Regions from separate parts of the Cohnella candida genome, predicted to be linked through region 3. Evidence: a T-box and tRNA genes for the amino acid it is inferred to sense, from the RefSeq annotation. Region 3 holds a T-box; the other regions hold tRNA genes.
What was found. The T-box of region 3 lies ahead of leuS (leucine--tRNA ligase). A T-box ahead of a tRNA ligase gene usually reads a tRNA of that ligase, here a tRNA-Leu.
Positions count from the first base shown of each region.

Region 1: it encodes a tRNA-Leu, which carries the amino acid that the T-box ahead of leuS (leucine--tRNA ligase) is inferred to sense. The anticodon was not compared.
Region 2: it encodes a tRNA-Leu, which carries the amino acid that the T-box ahead of leuS (leucine--tRNA ligase) is inferred to sense. The anticodon was not compared.

Region 1 covers NZ_CP033433.1:2,381,959-2,389,419, reverse strand. Annotated here, with positions in the region: gene EAV92_RS11335 (DinB family protein) at 1-164, opposite strand, end outside; gene EAV92_RS11330 (glycoside hydrolase family 15 protein) at 390-2,381, shown strand; gene EAV92_RS11325 (xanthine phosphoribosyltransferase) at 2,512-3,084, shown strand; gene EAV92_RS11320 (hypothetical protein) at 3,174-3,500, shown strand; gene EAV92_RS11315 (hypothetical protein) at 3,590-3,808, shown strand; partial or broken gene EAV92_RS11310 (carboxymuconolactone decarboxylase family protein) at 3,863-4,186, shown strand; tRNA gene EAV92_RS11305 (tRNA-Leu) at 4,465-4,551, shown strand; gene EAV92_RS11300 (S-layer homology domain-containing protein) at 4,710-7,461, shown strand, end outside.
Region 2 covers NZ_CP033433.1:2,372,251-2,379,711, forward strand. Annotated here, with positions in the region: gene EAV92_RS11255 (carbohydrate ABC transporter permease) at 1-27, opposite strand, end outside; gene EAV92_RS11260 (response regulator) at 170-1,696, opposite strand; gene EAV92_RS11265 (cache domain-containing sensor histidine kinase) at 1,689-3,575, opposite strand; gene EAV92_RS11270 (type 1 glutamine amidotransferase domain-containing protein) at 3,744-4,280, shown strand; tRNA gene EAV92_RS11275 (tRNA-Leu) at 4,386-4,472, opposite strand; gene udk (uridine kinase) at 4,644-5,267, shown strand; gene EAV92_RS11285 ((Fe-S)-binding protein) at 5,269-6,660, opposite strand; gene EAV92_RS11290 (FAD-binding oxidoreductase) at 6,653-7,461, opposite strand, start outside.
Region 3 covers NZ_CP033433.1:755,118-762,578, reverse strand. Annotated here, with positions in the region: gene EAV92_RS03460 (DNA internalization-related competence protein ComEC/Rec2) at 1-1,297, opposite strand, end outside; gene EAV92_RS03455 (deoxycytidylate deaminase) at 1,375-1,896, opposite strand; gene EAV92_RS03450 (ComEA family DNA-binding protein) at 1,965-2,477, opposite strand; gene comER (late competence protein ComER) at 2,581-3,402, shown strand; gene leuS (leucine--tRNA ligase) at 3,450-5,885, opposite strand; T-box leader at 5,952-6,187, opposite strand; gene EAV92_RS03435 (hypothetical protein) at 6,361-6,609, shown strand; gene EAV92_RS03430 (response regulator transcription factor) at 6,718-7,419, shown strand; gene EAV92_RS03425 (HAMP domain-containing sensor histidine kinase) at 7,416-7,461, shown strand, end outside.

The DNA.
Region 1 (7,461 bases), 1.6 Mb from region 3:
TCCGCGTACCGGTGGTCTCCTTGGCTCTCATCCAACGAGGAGATCAGCGAGAAGGTTTGGCTTTCTTGGGCTGCCAGAATGTCGATCAGATTCCCCTCGGGTACCAGGCGGATGTAATTGCCGAAATGCCCGCCGTATTCGTCTTGCGATGGCCGTACGTCCATGGGATTCATGCCCCCTCCGAAGATTTAGAAAATTATAGCACCCCGGTTGCGCAACAAACAAGTTCAGGTAAAATGGTTGTAGGACGATTCACGGACCCAAGGGGGGGAACGGATGTCCCGGCCTGCGGCCATCGCGGACCGGCACCGCCGTTTCGGGTTTTTGACTATGACTAACCCGCCCGGGAGAATCGTCCGGCGTTTCCGGGCTTTATAAGGAGATGCTGCATGAACAGCGAAGCGAAACTGCAAGAGCACTTGAGCAAGAAGCCCTATCTGATCGACGCGATCGCGGGCAATTCCGAGATGCTGGTTTCCCTCGGAAGAACCGGGAGATTGTATCGGCTGTGGTGGCCGCACATCGACATTCCGCAGCATGTGGACGAAATCCGTACGGGACTGAAGTGGGACGGGGCGCCGGGGGGCGTATCCTGGTTCGACGACGCCGGGGACGGATGGAGCCACGACGCGGGATACGTCCCGCGAAGCAACGCTTATCGCGTAACCGCCTCCCATCCGGATGCGCCGGTTACGGTCGAGCAGACGGACTTCGCGGTGCCGGGCAAGCCGATTTTCGTTCGGTTATACCGGCTGACCTATCGGGGAGAAGGGCCGGGGCGCGTATCTTTCGTGCATTACGGATCTTTCCGCATAGCGGACAATGAGCTTTTCGCGACGACGGAGTTCCGGGGGGAACACGACGCGCTGCTTCATTTCCGCCATGAATATGCATTCGCGGTAGGAAGCTCATCCGAGTGCGCGGGCTATCAAGCCGGCGGCGGAGCCCGCCATGCCGCGCTTCGGGGAGAAACGAACGGCAATACGATCGACATGCAATCCGACGGCGTCCTGGAATGGGATCTGGGCACGCTAACGCCCGGAACCACGGTGGAACTGCCGATTTATTACGCGGCGGGCATGTCTCGCGGAGAAGCGCTGGATGCTCTCGCGGAAGCGAAGAGCATCCCAGCGGCCGAATGGCTCGCGGACACGCTCGCCTATTGGGACCGTTTCCTTGCGAACGCCGCTCCTTGTCCGGGAGGCGGCGAGGAAATCCGGACACTCTACGAACGTTCTTTGCTGGCCATGAAGCTGATGGCCGACGAGAAGACGGGTACAATCGTGGCCGCACCCGAGTTCGACGAATACTTTACCCGTTGCGGGGGCTACGGGTATAGTTGGGGCCGCGACGCGGCTTTCGTCACGACCGCGTTCAACGCGGCCGGGCTCGGATCGTTGTCCGAGAAATTTTACGACTGGGCGGTTTCGGCCCAGGAGCCGGACGGCTCTTGGCAGCAGCGCCACTATCACGACGGACGTCTGGCTCCGAGCTGGGGGCTGCAAATCGACGAAGGCGCTTCGCTGCTATGGGGCATGTGGGAGTATTTCGTCCATTCGGGCGAAGACGAGGCTTTCCTGGCCCGCATGTGGCCCGCGGTAGAGAAGGGGGCGGCGTATTTGGCCGGCTTCATCGATCCGGAGACGGGGCTGCCGCTTCCGAGCCGCGATTTGTGGGAAGAGCGCGAAGCGGAGCACACGTATTCCGCCGCGGCGGTATACGGCGGCCTGACCGCGGCGGCGTCCTTCGCCCGGCGGCAAGGGCGCGATGACCTGGCCCAGGCTTGGGATGAGGCCGCGCGCGGCATCGCCAAGTCGGTCGAAGACGGCAGCTGGAACGAGGCCAAATCCTCCTACTACCGCGGACGCAAAATTACGGTTTCCAAGGAAGCCTATGATACGGCGATTGCGCGCGGGGAGAAGGGTGAAGTCCTGCCGCGGGATAAAGCTTACGTCCGCCACGTGTTGGAATTCGATCCGATCGTCGACGTGAGCCTGCTGGGCCTCAGCGTTCCGTTCGGCATGGTGCCGGCCGGTGAATCCCGGATGGCCCATACGGCAGACGCCGTGGAAAAGCTGCTCACTTCCCATCCGGTCGGAGGCATCCGGCGATACGAGGACGACTCCTACATCGGAGGCAACCCTTGGATTCTGACCACGCTGTGGCTCGGCCATTTCCGGACGCTGCAAGGGCGGTACGACGAGGCGAGAAAGCTGCTCGACTACGCGCTCGACCACGTCACGGAGTCCGGCCTTCTGCCCGAACAGGTGGACAAGGAAACCGGCGGAACGGCTTGGGTCGTGCCGCTGACCTGGTCCCACGCGATGTTCATTTTGGCCGTGCATATGCTGGCCGAGAAACAGGAACTGCACGCCCGCTGACCGCTATGACGGCCGAGGGCCGCGAGACGAAACCCGTTCCGACGCGATCGGAGGGTTTCGTCTTTTTTTGATTGCGCAACATTAGCAGATATGATACGTTAAACGGAAAAAGATCGGGCGGGGTGGAAATATGGACATTTTGAAGGAACGGCTTTTGAAGGAAGCCAGTGTCCTGAACTCCGATGTGCTCAAGGTCGATTCGCTGCTGAACCACGGCGTCGATCCTCAGCTTACGATGGAGATGGGGCGGGAATTCGCGCGGCGTTTCGCCGGCGTGGCGATCACCAAGGTGATCACGGTGGAGTCTTCCGGCATCCCCGTCGCTTTCGCGACCGCTTTGGAACTGGGCGTGCCGCTCGTGTTCGCGAGACGCAAGAAGACGCTTCTCGGCGAACCGGACGCATATATGGAAAGAGTGCCTTCCTTTACGAAGGGGATCGTGACGGATCTCATCGTTTCGCGGCATCTGTTGCAACCGGAAGATACGGTCTTATTCATCGATGATATTATCGCCAATGGGGATGCGGCCCGCGGGCTGATCCGCATCGTCGAGCAATCCGGGGCGCGCCTCGCCGGCATCGGAATCGTGCTGGAGAAGTCGTTCCAGGCAGGCGGGAGAACGCTGCGGGAGCTCGGCTACCGGCTCGAGTCGCTCGTGAAAATCAAGTCCCTGGACAACAACGAGATCACGTTCGCCGAATAAAATCGCCCCATCCGGGCGAAACATCCCTTTTCGTGCCGCTCACGATCACGTATAATAGAGGGGACCTGCAGAAAGGGAGGCGAGCAGCAATGGGAAACATTCAGCCGTCCGTCGATTATTTCATGCATAAGTTGGAAGACGCCAAAGTCCATTTCGAGCGCGCGCTCGACTGCAAACATACCGAGTTCGACGATCTGTATCCTTATATGATCGAGCACCCGCAATTTTTCTGGTACAAACGCTACGTCGCATGGTCGGAACTGCTCACGGTCGTGAAGATGTGCGAAGAGCTGGAAATTCCGTGGACCGATTCGTTTACGGAACGCCAGGCGGAATACGTCCGCAGCCGCGTCATGTCCGGCAAGGTGTTGGATTATTGGTACGAGACGAACGATTCGATGGAGCACGTCGGGTAAATTCCAGGCGCTGCGATTTTGCTTCAGGCCCGCGGAACCGCCGTTCCGCGGGTTTTTATTTTCAGTATAACAAGACCGAGGAGGTCAAAATGGTGGACGAGAACGAGTTGGACCGCCTGCGGGTGGAAGGGACGAAAGTCCGGGTCGTGCGCGACGCGTTGGAACAAAATGACGTGATCGGCATCGTCGTGGCTTGGGACGACGCCAGCGTTTTGATACGGCGCCAGAACCGCCGCGTCGTCAAGCTGGACCGCAAATACAGGATTCAACCGGCGGACGAGCCCCGCATCTGGAACGAGGAAATGTAGGTATGGAGAGTTCCTCCTTGTGGAAAATTAGGTTCCATGAAAGGAGGAGTCCATATGTCTCTGTCTACGGATAAAGTCACGCATTACAAGAACGAAGTCGCCGTGCTTGCGGGCACGCTGCCGAACGTGGCGGAGTCTTACCACGGTTTTACGGGCGAATGCTTCGCCGCGGGCGAACTCGACGAGAAAACGAAGCAACTGATCGCGCTAGGCATCTCCCTGTTCGCCAACAATGAAATCTGCACCTATTATCACGTGCAGGAGGCCCAGTCCAAGGGAGCCAGCGACCGTCAGATCATGGAGGCTGCCGCCGTCGCCGCAGCAGCGGCAAGCGGGCATGCGCTGTCCCAGGGCGTGCTGCGGGTGCAAGGTGCGCTCAGTATGGATAAGGAACGCCGCAGCGGGATCGTTGATGGGGCGGGGCAGCCGGTTGCCGCCGGCATGCAGGATTATTTGCAGGATACCGAATTTTCGTCCGCGTTCGGACATGTGAACGACGATTTCGGTTCGCGCGGAGCCGTTTCTCCCAGTTATTGAGAGAGCATAAAAACTGAAAATTTGAACTTTCGAATCCGGCTTGACTCCCGTTCACGCACCGTGCTATGATAAGTCTCGTGATTGCGACAGGTTCTGCCGAGCGCCTTCACATGTGGCATGCGGTCGTGGCGGAATTGGCAGACGCGCTAGATTCAGGTTCTAGTGGTGTAACAGCCGTGGAGGTTCGAGTCCTCTCGACCGCACCATACATATCCAACCCGGAAGCCTTGCGAAGCAAGGCTTCTTTTTTGTTGTTTTCGAAATGTTCGTCATCCTCATCTTCTTGTTCAGTTTTTGTTAAGTGGGCATGTCGTAAAATGGAAACACATGTCGAATCGAACAGAACGAGGAGAGAATGACACGCATGAAGAAACGCGGGAGTTTGTGGCTGAAATGGGCGCTTAGCCTGATGTTGGTTGCAGCATGGATAGGCAACCTGGGGATTCGGACCGCCGAAGCGGCAGTTCCAGCCTTTCCCGGTACCGGTTCGGGAACTGCTGCCGATCCTTACGTAATCACCACGGTGAATGGCCTTGATTGGACACGAAACACCTTAAGCGCGACGCCGAAGCCGTATTTCAAGCTGGGTGCGGATATCGATCTGGCAGGGCTTGAGTGGACGCCGATTGCACCTGATTATTCCGGTTACTTCAACGGTACGCTGGACGGCAACGGGTATACCATTAAAAACCTGACCATTGCCCACAATACGGCCACGCTTACAGGACTGTTTGGTCAATTAAACGGCGCGACGATCATGAATTTGAATCTGTCGAATGTGAATGTGTCGGGATCTCAAACTGGCGGGTTAGCCGGTATCATGACTTTCAATACGACCGTCACGAACGTAAGGGTAACCGGCTCCGTGTCCGGTACCGGCCTCACGGGTTTGCTTAGCGGAGCTGCCTACTACGGAACCAAGATTTCGTATGCCTACGTTACGGGGAATTCCACCACTTCCGCCTCTACCGCCGGGGGTGTCGTCGGAGAGTTGCGCCATACCTCCGTCATCGAGAATACGGACGTTAACGCCACGATAGGGAATGCCGGATATTATGGCGGCGTGGTCGCAGGAGAGCAATATAACGGGGGCACCATTCGTAACGTACGGGCAATCGGCGATCTCACGGGTATTAAAAACCAGAATAAGTCGGCAGGATCTTATGGCGGACTCATGGGGAGAGCCGACCAATACGGAATCGTCACGAACAGCTTTGCATCGGTTTCGGGAATGCCTTCGATCGGCGGAGGTCTGTGCGGCACCGGCGTGACTGTTCCAGCCGTTACATACAGTTACTGGGATACGGACGTTTCGGGTATCACGGCGAATTGCACGGGTACGGGCGCCGCAGGAAAGACAACGGTTGAAATGAAAACGGCCAGTACTTTTGCCGACTGGGATTCTTCTGCTTGGTTACTCGAGGACGGACAATATCCGAAACCGATTTTCTTGCCGGCTGTGCTGATCGACTCATCCGCCACGGCGGCGACCGGCAGCGGAACCGTGCAAGTCCGAGACTTCAGCGCTAACGGCAGTCCTTTGGTTGAATCGAAATGGGCGACGGGAGATCTGACAGGCAACAAAGCGGCCGGTCTTGCCGCATTCCGTACCGGAGGCACTTCGTTTACGGGTACGTTCGACGTTCCGGGTCCGGGCACATATACGGTCTATCTGAAGAACGCAGACGGCGGGGAGTCCATGAAGGCGTTCACCGTCAGGTCGGCGGCATTGGCCGGTTTGACCGTGAAGGAAGGCAGCGGTAGCGACATTCCTGTCTCCTACAATGTAGCCATGGCCACTTACTCGGCGTTCACCTCAACTTCCGTGAGTTCCGTCAAACTGTTCCCTGTGACGCTCGATCCGACGGCAGCCGTGACGGTGAAAGACGAGAACGGGACGACTCTGAGCGGAAATAAGTCAACCGGGTATACGGATCCCAACGTTCATGACGGCAAAAACCGTTATACGTTGAAGGTAACAAGCGGCACCGCGGTCAATACGTATTATCTGGAAGTCTATAAAATTTCTCAGCTAGCCATATCCCTTACCGCATCTCCGACGGCTCCGGCCAGCAGCGTTGAGGTCACCTCAAACGTTTATGGAGACTCCAACGGAGTATCCGAGATGAGGTGGGCGGCAGGGGACAAAACGGTTTCCGATTTTTCGAATCCGGCATTCGGCAACGACTTCACGAGCCAAATGACCGTGACGGACGGCGTGTACGAAGCTAAATTTACAGTTACGGCGAACGGAACTTATTCCGTATACGTGCAAGATAACTATGGTGCCGCTTATGTACAAACGATCGCAATCTCGAATATTCAAAACGTTAATGGGGATACACCCAGCACTACGCCTTCCACCAATGATGAATCTACGGGATTCCGCGTCATCGTGAACGGACAACCCCAGGACCGGATCGCAACCGGATCTACCCGCAAGGAAAACGGGCAGACGGTGCTGACGGCGACCGTGGATACATCCAAGTTGTCGGCTCAATTGGCCAAGGAATCGGATAAGCCGGTCGTCATTATTCCCGTCACGCAGAGTGTGGATAAAGTCACGGCGGTTTTGACGGGTGAAGCCGTTAAAGCCCTGGAAAACAAGAACGCTGTGCTCGAAGTGCAGACTCCTGTGGGTACGTATAAACTGCCCGCATCCGAAGTTTTCATCGACAAGATATCCGATCAACTCGGCGAGCCTCCGGCATTGACCGAAATCGTCGTTCACGTGGATATCGCCAAAAGCGACGACTCCAAAGTCAAGCTTTTAGAGAGCCGAACGGATGAAACGGGCTTCGAAGTCGTCGTTCCACCCGTGGATTTTACGGTTACGGCTACCTATAACGGCAAGACGGTGAATTTGGACAAATTCTCCGCTTACGTCGAGAGGGAAATCCCGCTTCCCGAAGGCGTGGATCCATCGAAGATCACCACCGCGATCGTGCTGGATGCGGACGGAACGACCCGGCACGTGCCGACCTATGTCACAAAGCGGGATGGCCGCTATTACGCTGTGGTAAACAGTCTGACCAACAGTACTTATTCGCTGGTTTGGCACCCTGTAGCTTTTAAGGACTTGAGTGGACATTGGGCTCAAGAAGCCGTGAACGACA
Region 2 (7,461 bases), 1.6 Mb from region 3:
CTGCGCTTTGTAACTCAGGTTAAACATATGACCTGCCCCTTTCCGATGGCTCCCGCATTTCATCACGAATCTCATGAAAAAGGAGCAAACGCTTACAAATCGATTATACATCGATTCGTTATGTTCTTTAAGGGACTCTGTTTGTTTTCATTGTCTTAAATTTAGATAATTAATGCCTAACACGTTCGCGAAACTCTTTCGGCGTGCATCCGACCACTTTCTTGAAAACCTTGTTGAAGTAAGCCGGATCCGCGTATCCGACCTTCTCGCCCACCTCGTATGTTTTCAGGGCGTGTTTATCCCGAAGCAGCGCTTTGGCGCGTTCCATCCTCACGGAAATGAGGAAATCGGTGATCGTTTCGCCGGTCTCGGTTTTGAAAAGCTTGCTCAAATAACTCGGCGTCAGGTAAACCACATCGGCAAGCCGACTAAGCTCCAGTTCCTCCGTGTAGTGTTGGTGAATGTAAGCTTTCACCGTTTCGACCACCCGGTTTTCCTGCTTGTCCTCCTGCAAGCTTCGGAAAGCGGCTTCCACGGCGGAGAGGAAGGCGCTTGTGAAGGCATCCCGGTCTGCGTACCGCAGGGGTTCGGCGGAAAACGACTCCGTCTCCGGATGAGTTTGCCGGGTTTCTCCCTCTCCCGCATCCGCTTTATCGCCGCGGATCATAGCCATCACCGTCTCGCAGCCCGTGCGAAGTTCGGCCCAAGACGGCCTTCTCCGCTTAAGATCATCCAGCCACTGCCGCAAATTGGCCATCGCCCTCTCGAAATCGTGCATCTCCAGTGCTTCCCGAAAATCGCGGTTCAGCAGCACGATCGGATGCGGAGAAGCCTGGGCTTCCGGCTTGCGCGGCAGCTGGGCATGGCTCTCGAACAAGGATTTCCCGTCCGTGTACCAAGCATGCTGAACGGCCGTCGCTGCCTGCCGGTAGGCTTCGCGCAGCCATCCCGCACCGCGGAACACCTCACCCGCTCCAACGCGGCCGCGGAATGCCGGAGGCAGCCTACGCAACAGCGTTTGCCCCATTTCTCCGACGGTATTCGCATGGTCTCCTTCCCGGATGGAGACGATCAATACGGCGAGGTTCGTGTCCCTCGGCTCGGCGATGCAATCTCGATGAAGGGCGGACGCGGCCGCTTTCACTTCTTCCAACAGATTCTCCAAGATACCGTGCACGGCGAATACCGCGTAATATTCTTTAAAAACCGGCGACCGCGAAAGCTCCCGTTCGGCTTCTTCCCGGAGCGGCGCGGGAACGGTATCCGGTTCGCTGAACATGAGCAGGCGAATATGGTCCTCCTGCCGAATCGGCTCCTGCTTCGTTTCGAGCTGCTGCTTCACCTTCCGCAAAAGCTGGGCCAGCTCCCCCGTATCCACCGGTTTGAGCAAATAATCCTCCACGCCGAGGCGAAGCGCCTGGCGGGCGTAGGCGAAATCGTCGAAGCCGCTCAGCACGGCCAGCTTCCAGGCCGGTTTGAGCGCGCTCAGTTTGTCGAGCAGGTCCAGTCCGTTCATGTTCGGCATCTTGATATCGGTGATGAGCAAGTCGGCTTCGATCGCGTCCAGGTCCGCGAGCAGCTCGGGGCCGCTCGCGTAGAGGCCGGTCACCTCGTATTCCGGTCCGACCTGCGCGATCAGTTTCGCCAGCCCCATCCGGATTCTTTCTTCATCATCCACCAGCACGACCTTAACCATTCGATCCGTCCCCCTTCTCCCGCTGCAAGGGAAAACGGACGCTGACGGCCGTTCCCTCGCCAAGCTCGCTTTCGATACCGATTCCGTAAGCTTCCCCAAACAGCAGCTTCAGCCGCTCATGTACGTTGCGCAAACCGATTCCCCCGTTGCCGGATGACGGAGCCGTCTCCGACAGTCTCGAGCGCAGCTTCGCCAACGCTTCCGGGCTCATGCCGGCACCGTCGTCGCGGACTTCGAACACATGGTCCGGCCCTTCCGTCCGGTAGGAAATGACGATCTTCATTCCCGGCTTCGTTTCGTCCAATCCGTGGTAAACGGCGTTTTCCACGATGGGCTGGAACAGAAGCTTCATGACCGGCATTTGCAAATCCACCGGTTCCTCGGGCAACGATAAAGAGAACTTGTTGCCATAACGGAAATTGAGCAGCGTGACGTACATCTCGAGGTGCTCGAACTCCCGGGCGAGCGGAACCGTCTCGCTGCCCGTGCCGATGCCGTACCGGAGCAGCTTTCCGAGCAGCTGCGCCATTTCGCTGACCTCCGTATCGTCATGGATGACGGCCGTCATCCGGATCGCTTCGAGCGTATTGTAGATGAAGTGGGGGTTGATCTGGTTTTGCAGCGCTTCAAGCTCGGCCTCCTGCTTCCGCTGACCCGCCATATATACGTCTTCGATCAAAGCTTTTACCCTCGCGACCATCCGGTTGAACGCGCTGCCGACCAAGCCGATCTCGTCCCTCCGTTTGACCTGGAACATCACGTCCATGTTGCCGTTCTGCACTTCCCTCATGATTCGCACGAGAGACCGCAGCGGCCGCGTGAGCGCGACAGTCAGCACAAGGGAAATCAGCAGCGCGAAAACAATAATGGCGACCGACGTCAGCAGCGTGAAATTCCGGTTCCGGTAGGCGTCCTGCATCAGCTGTTTTTCCGGGATCGTCGTGAGGACCTTCCAACCGGTATTGGGCGATTGCTTATAGATCGTCAAGACCGGCACGCCGTCGACGCGGGCATGGAAGCTGCCTTCCGTACCGGACGCCTGGCGCAGCAGATCGCTGCGGCTCAAATTTTGAGCCAAGTACTTCTTTTCGCTGTCGAAGATGACCCGGCCCGCATCGTCCACGATCAACGTCGTCCCGTGCGTCGCCTGGTCCAAATCCTTGACGATATTCTCGATCACGCCGATGTTCGCGTCCACCGCGATCATGCCGATCGTTTCGTAGGAGGTCGTGATGATTTCGCGGACGACCGTGAACACGTAGCGTTTGGACGAGGCCACGCCCGACACCTCCTGCGTGCTGAGCAGGACGGGAGTTCCGCCGGCTTTGTGCGCCGCGGCTTGCCAGGTATCGTAAACCGTGTTCAGGTCGCTCCGTACGCTCTCGTTTTTGAGAACGTAATAAGAATGTCCGTACCGGTCGAACAAGTATACGGTATTCGTTCCGCTTTTGATGTTGTTCATGAAATAAATGCTGCTTTCCACCTGGGCGCGGATTTTGAGCAGGATGAGCTCTTCGTTCGGCAGGATGCCTTCCTCGGCGTTGTCCGCGCCTTCGCCGTCCTGCATGGAACGGCTTTCATAAAATCGGTTGGACATTTTGAGCCCGTCTTTGATCTGATCGACATACGAAGGAATGATCGATATTTTCTTCATGTCTTCCATATAATCGTCCAGTTTGCTGATCATTTTGTCCGACACTTGGGACATGTAAGTAACCGTGTTCTTCTCGATCGAGTTGGTGTAGCGCTGCGCCGAGAAGTAACCGAGAGCCCCGATCGGCAGGATGATGAGAAACAGGAAAACGACGAACAGCCTCCGCTCCATCCTCTCGGCCGGCCATTGGATGAGACGCGCGATCCCGCGAAGCCATGGCGCCATCGTTTTCGTCCACCCTTCGTTAGTCTAAGTAGATGTGATTGTAACATAAAATTATGCTAACAAACGAGTCGGTTTCGACAAGGCGGCGTTTCATCGGTTTCCCGGCCGGGTATTCAGGCATATGCCCGGTTTTTCGGGCCAATCTGACGGGAACGGGAAGTGATTTACATGAAGTCCGATTCCAAAAAAGTCGCTTTTTTGCTCGCGGAAGACTTCGAGGACTCCGAGATGAGAAATCCTTACGAAGCCATTGTCAAAAACGGCCATGACGCCGTTATTATTGGGCTCGAGAAAGACAAGGAGCTGCGGGGCAAAAAAGGCACCGTCTCGTATACGACGCACCTGTCCGCGGACGAAGCCGTTGCGGCGGATTACGCGGCCGTCATCATTCCCGGCGGCAAATCGCCTTCGCACCTCCGGGAGAGCGAAGCGGTTCTGAACTTTGTCCGCGAGGCCGACCGGCTGGACATGCCGATATCCGCGATCTGCCATGGCCCGCAAGTGCTGGCGAGCGCAGGATTAATGAGGAACAAGACCTTTACTTCTTACCCCGGCATCGCGGAGGAAATCGCCGCCGTGGACGGCGCCGTGTTCGTGGACAAGCCGGTCGTCGTGGACGGAAACTTCATCATGTCCCGCACGCCGGAGGACGAACCGATGTTCATTGAGGAAACGATCCGAAGAATCGGCTCCAACGCTTACTAACGGCGAATAGAATGAAAACAGGCAAGGAACCCAGCGTTCCTTGCCTGTCTGATTTTCGTGGAATGAAAAAAATCCAGCCCGAAGGCTGGATCTCGAATGTGTGGGTGGTGCGGTCGAGAGGACTCGAACCTCCACGGCTGTTACACCACTAGAACCTGAATCTAGCGCGTCTGCCAATTCCGCCACGACCGCATGTCAGCGTTGTTTTCGCAACGTCAACGATTAGTATACTAACACGGCTCGGCGCGCGGTGTCAAATCACATTTTTTGGATTCAGGCATTCCCCAGGTGTGTCTTGTCCCGAGGTATGCTACAATTATCGATTGTACCGGCTAACAACTTGGGGAGGTTTCGAGAAACACCATGCTCATCATCGGCATCGCCGGCGGCACCGGCTCCGGCAAAACGACGGTAGCCCGCTCCGTCATCGACCGTCTGGGATCGGACAAAGTCACGTTCATCTCCCAGGACAATTATTACAAAAACAATCCCCATCTCAGCTTTGCGGAACGCGAGAAAATCAACTACGACCACCCGCTGGCTTTCGATAACGAGCAGCTCATCGATGACCTCGGCCGTCTGCTGCAAGGTCTGACCGTGCAGGCTCCGGTTTACGACTTTTCGGTGCATGCCCGTTCCACCACCGCGACCATGGAGCTTCAGCCGAACAAGATCGTCATCATTGAAGGCTTGCACGTGTTATCGGACGAAAAGCTGCGGGAGATGCTCCATATTAAAGTGTTCGTCGATACGGACCCCGACGTCCGCATTCTTCGGCGGGTCGTCCGTGACATCGAGGAACGCGGCCGCACGATCCAATCGATCCACGACCAATATTTGACGACGGTGAAGCCGATGCACGAAGCGTTCATCGAGCCTTCCAAAAAATACGCCGACCTGATCCTGCCCGAAGGCGGGCATAACCAGGTCGGCATCGAACTGCTGACGATTTTAACGGAGAAATATCTCACGGGCGGCGCGCTTTAAATTACGGTTTGCCGCTCGTTCCCCCGCCGGCGATTCTTTCATAAAGGAAATCGACGACGTGTTTCACTTCCATCGGAGAGCCGTTCCCGTGCTTCTCCACGCCTAATTTCATTTGAAGCAAACAGCCCGGATTGCTGGTGAGCAGATAGCGCGCCTGCGTATCCCGGGCGTTTTCCATTTTATGCTCGAGGACCTGCCCGGCCATCTCCGGCTGCGTGATGTTATAGATCCCGGCGGAGCCGCAGCAGCGGTCCGCTTCGCACATTTCCGTGAACGTCACGTTCGCCACCTGTTTCATGAGCTGCCGGGGAGCATCGGAGCTGCGCATGACGTTGCGTAGATGGCAGGAATCCTGATAAGTGATGGTTACCGGATTCGCGGCATTCGCCTCCTCGTCAGCGAACGAAGGAAGACGGCCGCGTTCGACGAGCAGCCGGCTGACGTCGATGACCCGGTCGGAAAATTCGCGAGCCGGTTCGCGATAGGCCGGATCCTCGCTCAGCAGATGGTCGTATTCGACCAAGAGAGCGCCGCAGCCGCCCGCGTTCGAAACGATGTACGAGATGCCGGCGTCCTTGAACGCCTCCAAATTCCGGCGGGCGAGATCCCTTGCCTGCTCCATCTCCCCCGCGTGCGCATGTAGCGCGCCGCAGCAAGCCTGCTCACGCGGGATGACCACTTCGAAACCGGCCTCGGACAGCAGCTTTACGGTATTGACGTTCGTTTCCGCGAACAGGACGTCCATCACGCAGCCGCGGAACAGCGCGACCCGCGCGATCGGCTCTCCCTTGGCGGGATAGACGGTCCCCAATCGTTCGATCACTCCTTGTCCCGACGCGTCCGGCAAGATGCGCTCCATTTCGCGCACCGATTTCGGCAGCAGCTTCATGACTCCGCTTCCCCGCGCCAGGCTTCGCAAACCGGATTTCTGATAGAAGGCGATCGACTTGCCAAGCAAACGCAGACGGCTGCGGTGAGGGAATACGCCTTTGAAGATCAGCTTTCGAAGTCCGCTCACAGGCGCGCTATGCTCCGCATGGTCTTCGATGGCATCCCTCGCTTGTTCGATCAGTTGCCCGTATTTGACGTCCGCCGGACAGACCGGCTCGCACGCCCGGCAGCCGAGGCAATGGTTCATCTGATCCTGAAACGCCTGATCGGGATCCATGAGGCCGTCCGCGACGGCTTTCATCAGCGCGATGCGGCCGCGGGGCGATTCCGGTTCCACGCCCGTTTCCCGGAATGTCGGACAGGCCGGCAGACAGAAGCCGCAGCGCATGCAGTTGGTCAATTGGTCGTAGTCGAGCTTCGCGTGCAGCGTCCGGGCGAGCGGGTTCGCGTGATCGATCGCCGGCTTATTCTGGATGTGCGTGTGGGCGTTGGTCTCAGCCACGGTCGATCACCACTCTTTTTCTCGTTTCTTTGGCGAACATCTTCCCGGGGTTCAGCAGGTTTTGCGGATCGAAAACTTGCTTGATGCCCCGCATGACGGCGATGCCTGCCGGACCGACCTTCCATTCCAGGAAAGGCGCTTTGACCAAGCCGACGCCGTGCTCCCCCGTAATCGTACCGCCGAGCTCGATTGCCGCTTCGAAAATCTCCTCGAAGGCTTGCTCCACCCGATGAATCTCTTCCTTGTCTCTCGCGTCCGTCGTGGCCGTCGGATGCAGGTTGCCGTCTCCCGCATGGCCGAACGTCGCGATGGAAACGCCGTACTTCTGCGCGATGTCGTTGATGCGCAGCACCATGTCGGCGATCCGCGAACGCGGAACCGTGGCGTCCTCCAAAATCGTCGTCGGGCGCAGGCGCGCCAGCGCCGTAAACGCGCTGCGGCGGGCCGTCAGCAGCTTCTCCGCCTGCTCGCGGGTTTCCGCCACATCGATTCGATCCGCCTTTTCCGCTTCGCAGATTTCGCGGATCCGCTCGATGTCCCGCTCCACCGTCTCCGGGTCGCCGTCCTGCTCGATCAGCAGGATCGCCTCCATATCCAAGGGCAGCCCTAGCTTCGCGAAGTCGTCGACCACCCGGATCGTCGGGTTATCCATGAACTCCAGCGTCGCCGGAATGATCCGCATCTCGATGATGCGGGAGACCGTGCGAGCCGCCCCGTACAGATCCTTGAACATCGCCAGCATCGTCTTCTTGCTGGCCGGGGGCGGCACCAGCTTGAGCGTCGCCTCCGTAATGACGGCGA
Region 3 (7,461 bases):
GGACGGCGAAGCTGATGAACGGAACGAGAAGAAGATTGGCGGGCAGCGACAGTAGATGCATGCCGTGAAAATAATAGACGGTCAGCGGAAACGAAATCGCTTGGGCCGTGATGCCTACCGCCAAGGCGTCGCGAAGGAACCGGGGACGAACGCCGCCCAGCGCAGTCGATACGGAGGACGTCGCCAGGAGCAGCCCGGCGGTAACCGCGAAGGAAAGCTGGAAGCTCACGTCTTCCACGACGCGGGGGTTCCAAGCCGTCATGAGGATCGCCGCGGCCGCCAGCAAATGCAAGCCGTCCTTCAGACGGTTCCGCCTCGCCAAGGCGAGCGCGATCATCGCCATGAGGCAGGCGCGGACCGCGGATGGAGAAGCTCCCGTCACGAGCATGTAGAAGGGCATGGCGGCGAACGCGATGTCGATCGAACGCTCCCTCGTCAGCCGGCAAACGGCGCCCAGGCGAAGCAGAACGAACACGACCACCGCGACATGAAGTCCGGAAATGGCGAGCACGTGCGTCAGTCCCAGTCTCGAAAAGCTGTCGTACTGCGCCGGGTCGATCTCGTCCGTGATGCCGACGACCAACCCCTTCATGTATCCCGCATCTCGGCCGGGGTAAAGCTCACCCATGAGCCGGCCGATCCGGGCTCGAAGCTCGTCGATCTTCCGCAGCGGGACAGTCGTCCAAGAGACGGTTCCCTCCGCCGTTTGTACGGACTCCGCACCCTGAACCGACCATTGCCAATAAACCCCTTGGCGCTCCAAGTAACGGCGATAGTCGAACGAGCCGATATTGCCGGCGTCGCCCGGCTGCTCGGGCGCCCCAGTCACCCGCACCCGGTCGCCTCGTTTCCAGAGCCCTGCCGTTTCCTGCTCCGGCTTCGCCTTCAATTTGACTCTGACCATCACCGTTTCGTGAATCGCGATGCCAGTGGACTCTCCTTCCTCCAACCTTCGAGCTGCCAGCCGAAACGTCGCCGTATCTCCATCCACCTCGGGCGGCGAAGCGATAGCCCCCTCCAAAGAAGTTTGTTCGGGTACGCCATTCGCCGACCATCGACTCGTAAGCTCCGATTGGGCGGCATGATCCACCCAAGCGCGTTCGCCGAAAGCGAGCAGCATCGCCATGGCGCTCACGCACGCCAATCTGCCGGATAGACGCCCGGAGAACCAACTTCCGCCTAAGAGGAGAGCGGCGGAGCCGCACGCCGCCGTCACCTCAAGCCCTTGCCACAGGGAAGGAACGGAAGCGCCGAACAGCCAGAAGCAAGCGAAAACGACAAGCGGCCTCCGGTTCATGAGATCCCCTCCTCCTTCATACGAAAAAACCTCCCCCGCCGATCCGGCGGAGGAGGTGCTTCCTCTCTCATCTCTTCTTATATGGCATCCTGCACTTCGGTATCCGGCGGCGGCACGTAGCCGTCGATTTGGCGGAACCCGATACCCCGCTGCTTCATGAGCGCGGCCACTTTGTCGTAGTCTTTCGGGTACACGCGGTGAAAGACGATTTCCACGATGCCGCTGTTGGCCAGCATGTTGGCACAGGTCCAGCAAGGCTGGTCGGTCACGTACACGACGGAGCCTTCGCGGTCGATCCTGTCTGTAAACAGGAGCAGGTTCTGCTCCGCATGGATCGTCCGGATGCAGCGCTGCTTCACTTTGATGCCGCCGGGGGATTCCGTGCCGGCAGCCGGCTCGAACTCCTCCACGATCATGCAGCCGTCCTCCGAGCAGTCCGGCACGCCCATCGGAGCGCCGTTATAGGCGGTTCCAAGCAGCTTTTTCCCCTGGACGAGCACCGAGCCGACATGGCGCCGGGGGCATCGGGAGCGTGTTGAAGCCATGAAGGCGATATCCATGAAATAAGTGTCCCAATCTTTGCGCACGGATGCGGGCATGCCGTCTCAACCTCCGGTCTTGTCCTTTTATCAACATTGTCGCATATTTCCGTCGTTTGTAAAGCGCGTCAGCCTCCGCCCGCGGCGCCCGGGGATAGCGTGACAAGAGGACGGATCCGCTCCAGCAGCTTCGCTCCGATTCCTTTGACCTCAAGCAGCTCGTCGACCGACCGAAAACCTTTGCGATCGTCGCGGTACGCGACGATCGCCTTCGCTTTCGCCGGTCCGATGCCGGGAAGGGTGTCCAGCTCCGATTCCGTCGCGCGGTTCAAGTCGAGCGGCGCAGGATTGGCCGGCAGGGGAGAAGGCGCCCCCGACCCCGCCGCCGCGGGTGGAGGTGAAGCCTGCATAGAAGGGGAAACGGCCGGCTCCTCGGTCGGTTTTCTACTGACCTCAACCGGAGCCTCCCCTTCAGCCAGCGTCGCCTGCAAAGCGGTATTCGCCGGCTGCCATCCGGGAATCCCCGATTCCTTATGCGTTCCAAGGGAATACGCCAGCAATGCGATTCCGGAAACGGCCGCAAGCCCGCCGTACAAGCCTTTTCGGCTTTTCCCCGATCCATCCGCGAACCTCGGTGCCATGTCTTTCGCCTCCTTTTGCTCGTCCTGGCCAAAAGCCGTCATGCCGCGCGTTATTTTCACATATAGTGGGATGAAAAAGAGTTGGAAAAAGGAGGGACGGAGGATGAAAGTCGGCTTCATCGGCGCGGGCAGCATGGGAAGCTTGCTGGTCGGGGCTTTTCTGGAGGCCGGAGCGATGCGTCCCGAAAACGTCACCGTCGCGACCCGAACCCGCTCAAAGGCCGAAGCGTTGGCGCAGCGGTTTCCCGGCTTGCGTCCGGCATCCTCGAATGCCGAGGCCGCCATCGGCGCGGATCTGCTGTTCCTCTGCGTGAAACCGTCCGACTTCCGGTCCGTCCTGTCGGATATCGCCCCGGTTTTGCTTCCCGGCCAGATCGCGATCAGCATTACGAGCCCCGTGATGCTGGAGCAGTTGGAAGAACGGCTGCCTTGCAAAGTCGCGAAGATCGTCCCCAGCATCGTGAACGCTACCGGTTCCGGAGCTTCCCTGGTCATGTGGGGTACCCGGCTTACGCCGGAAGACCGGGCCATCGTGACGGAGCTGTTCTCGGCCATCAGCCGGCCGATCGAAATCCGGGAACGCGAGGTCCGCGCCGCGTCGGACCTGTCCAGCTGCGGACCGGCGTTTTTCGCCTATCTGCTGGGCGAGTTCGCCGAGGCGGCCGTCCGGCACGCGGGCATGTCTCCCGAAACCGCGTCTTGCATGGCGGCCGAGATGCTGCTCGGAACCGCCAGGCTGCTGACCGAACACGGCTTCACCACTCAACAGCTGCAGGAGCGCGTGTCCGTGCCCGGAGGCATAACCGCAGCGGCCCTGGAAACGCTCCGAAACGCCACGGCCGGAGCCTTTCCCGCCGTCTTCCAGGTCACGCACGAGAAGTTCCGGGAAGATGCGGAGAAAGTCCGCGAAGCGTTGGAAAATTAAAAGAGGGCGGCCCTCCGTTGACGCGGAGAGGCCGCCCTTCTGGTTGGTTAGTTCGCGACGATGTTGACGAGCTTTCCTTTCACCGCGATGACTTTGCGTACCGTCTTGCCTTCGATCAAGGCTTTCACTTTGTCGAGGGCTAGCGCCGTTTCCTGCATGCCCGCTTCGTCCAAATCGGACGCCACGTTGACGCGGTCGGCGATTTTGCCGTTCACCTGCACCGCGATCTCCACTTCCGCGTCGACGGTCAGCGCCGGGTCGTAAGCCGGCCACGGCACATACGACACCGAGCCTTGGTGGCCGAGCCGCTCCCACAGCTCTTCCGTGATATGCGGAGCGATCGGGGACAGCATTTGCACGAAGTGCTCCATCGCCTGCTTCGGCAGCGTCTCGGTCTTATACGCCTCGTTGACGAAAATCATCAGCTGGCTGATCGCCGTGTTGAAACGGAGCCCCTCGTAGTCTTCCGTCAGCTTCTTGATCGTTTTATGCCAGGTTCTGCGGAACGATTCGTCGCCCGGTACGTCCTGGATCTTCCCGCTCAGCTTGCCGCTGTCGTCCACGAACAGGCGCCAGACGCGCGCGAGGAACCGGTAGACGCCTTCGACGCCGTTCGTGTTCCAAGGCTTCGTCGCCTCCAGCGGGCCCATGAACATCTCGTACATCCGCAGCGTATCCGCGCCGAATTCGTTCACGATGTCGTCCGGATTGATGACGTTGCCGCGCGACTTGGACATTTTCTCATTGTTCGTGCCCAAAATCATGCCCTGGTTGACCAGCTTGTGGAACGGTTCCTTCGTCTGGACGACCCCGATGTCGTACAGCACCTTGTGCCAGAAACGGGCGTACAGCAAGTGAAGGACCGCATGCTCCGCCCCGCCGATGTAGAGGTCGACCGGCAGCCACTCGCGCTGCTTCTCGGGCGAACAAATTTCCTTGTGGTTATGCGGATCGATGAACCGCAGGTAGTACCAGCAGCTGCCGGCCCATTGCGGCATCGTGTTCGTTTCGCGGCGCGCCTTGCGGCCGGTTCGCGGATCGGTCACATACAGCCAGTCTTCGACGTTGGCGAGCGGCGACTCTCCGGTTCCGGAAGGCTCGATCGCGTCCACGTCCGGCAGCAGCAGCGGAAGCTCCTCTTCCGGCACCGTCTCCATCGTGCCGTCCTCGAAGTGAAGAACCGGAATCGGTTCCCCCCAGTAACGCTGGCGGCTGAACAGCCAGTCGCGCAAGCGGTAGGTCACCTTGCCCCGGCCGCTGCCGTCCTTCTCCAGCCATTCGATCATGGCCGCGATCGCGTCAGGCGTCGAAAGCCCGTTCAGGAAATCGGAGTTCACATGCTCTCCGTCTCCCGTGAACGCGGCTTCTTCGACATTGCCGCCCGCCACGACTTCCACGATCGGCAGCCCGAACTTCTTCGCGAACTCCCAGTCGCGCTCGTCGTGGCCCGGCACCGCCATGATGGCTCCCGTTCCGTAGCCGCTGAGCACGTAGTCTGCGATCCAGATCGGCACCTTGGCTCCGCTGACCGGGTTGACCGCGTAAGCGCCCGTGAACACGCCCGTTTTGTCTTTCGCGAGATCGGTCCGCTCCAGATCGCTTTTGCGGGCTGCCAGGTCCACGTAAGCTTCGACGGCCGCCTTCTGGTCCGCGGATACGATGGCGGCGACGAGCTCATGCTCCGGCGCCAGCACGCAGTACGTCGCGCCGAACAGCGTATCCGGCCTCGTCGTGAATACTGTCAGCGATGCGTCATGACCATCGATGGCGAAAGTAACTTCCGCCCCCGTCGACTTGCCGATCCAGTTGCGCTGCATGTCCTTGATGCTCTCGGACCAATCGAGCTCCTCGAGATCGTCCAGCAGGCGTTCGGCGTACTCGGTGATTTTCAGCATCCACTGACGCATCGGCTTCCGAATGACCGGATGGCCGCCGCGTTCGCTGAGGCCGTCGATGACTTCCTCGTTCGCGAGAACCGTGCCGAGAGCCGGACACCAGTTGACCGGCACCTCCGCCACGTAGGCGAGGCCCTTCTTGTACAACTGGATGAAAATCCATTGCGTCCATTTGTAGTAGTCCGGGTCCGTCGTGCTGAACTCGCGGTCCCAGTCATAGGAGAAGCCGAGCGACTTGATCTGGCGGCGGAAGTTGTTGATGTTCTCCACCGTGATGTCGCGCGGATGGCGGCCCGTCTGCAGGGCGTATTGCTCGGCCGGCAAGCCGAATGCGTCCCACCCCATCGGGTGCAGCACGTTGAAGCCCTTCATCCGCTTGTAGCGGCTGACGATGTCGGTCGCGGTGTAGCCTTCCGGGTGTCCGACGTGGAGTCCCGCTCCCGAAGGATACGGAAACATGTCGAGGGCGTAAAACTTCTTTTTGCCCGGATCTTCCGTCGTGCGGAACGTCTTGTTCTCGTCCCAATACTTCTGCCACTTGGGCTCGATCGTCTGCGGTTTGTAGCCTTGCTGGTTTTCTTGGCTCATGCCGGTCGAATCTCCTTTAGTTGAAGTCCGCATGGAAAACAAAAACTCCCGCCCCCAGCGAATGTCGCTAGGGACGGGAGATTAAAATCCCGCGGTACCACCCTAGTTGGCGTCTCCCTGCTTGGGAATCCGCCCCCTTGATCCCCGTAACGAGGGGAAACGCCGCAGTTCTCGGACGGCATCGAGTCCGGTTGGTGCGGAGGCTCCAAGGCGAGTTCGTCTGCACGGTCCGCCGGCTTCCACCAAACCCGGCTCTCTGAGGGACGCGTACAAGGACTACTACTCCTTATCAAAGCCAAACAGATATGCCCTGATTATAGCGATCCGATGCAAAAGATGTCAAGGTTCGCCCTTCCGGCCGGCGGATGTTCCGGCCGCCCGTTATTTCCCATACTTTTTACATAATTGTGAAGCACCTGTCCCAAATTTGCGAGTTACGATTTTCACGTACCCCATTCAGAGAGGAGCACTCCACATGAAGAAAATGTCCAAGAGCCTGATTGCCGCAACGACCGCGGTTCTGCTGATCACGGGTGCAAGCAGCGCCTTCGCCGCTGCCCCCGCGAAGACAACCGCGACCCATACTGCAGCCGTCAAGGTTACCACCAAGTCGGCGCCGACCGGCAAGGTCGTGAAGCATCCGGTGAAAAAAACGAAGAAAACGAAACACAAAATCGTGAAACACGTGAAAAAATCTGTTGCTAAGCCTTCCACCAAGAAGTAACCGCCAAAACGACATACCCGCCCGAAGCGAGAAGACAGCCGTCTCGCTTCGGGTCGTTTGTTTTGCTAGGATGGGAGTACAGCGACTCGCATCACCGGAGGAATGGACATGCCCCATATTACCGTGGTTGACGATGATTTGCCGATTTTGAATTTGATTTCGGAGTACATGCGCAAGGAAGGCTTTCAAGTGTCCTCGTTCGCCGACGGCAATGGACTGACGGAATTCATCCGGCAGCACCATCCGGACGCTTTGGTCCTCGACATTATGATGCCCGGCGCAAACGGGCTCGCCTTATTGACGGAGCTGCGTACTTTCACGGAAATGCCTATCGTCATGATTTCCGCCAAGGGAGCCGAAACCGACCGTATCATCGGACTGGAGCTGGGCTGCAACGATTTTTTGGCCAAGCCTTTTAACCCGCGCGAACTGGTCGGCCGGGTCAAATCCCTCCTCCGGCTCGTTGCGTCCAACCCAACATTCCAATACCCGGAAGAGCCGAGCCCTGCCCTCCGAAGGGGCAACGCAGCCGTGTTTCGGGACTACCGCCGCGTCGAAGTCGCCGGAAGCGAATTATCCTTGACGGCAAGGGAATACGATTTGTTTTCGTATTTGCTGTCGCACCCCGATCGGCCCTTCGGACGTGAGCAGCTCATCCGGCAGGTGTGGCAATACGACTTCGTAGGCGATGTACGCGCGGTGGACGATTTGGTCAGGCGTCTTCGCCGAAAATTGGCCGAAGCAGGCTCGACCGTAACCATCGAGACGGTGTGGAGCTTCGGATACAAAGCCAAGGTAAAAAACGGATGAAAACGATTCGGGGACGCTTATTCCTTTCATTGGCCCTTGTCA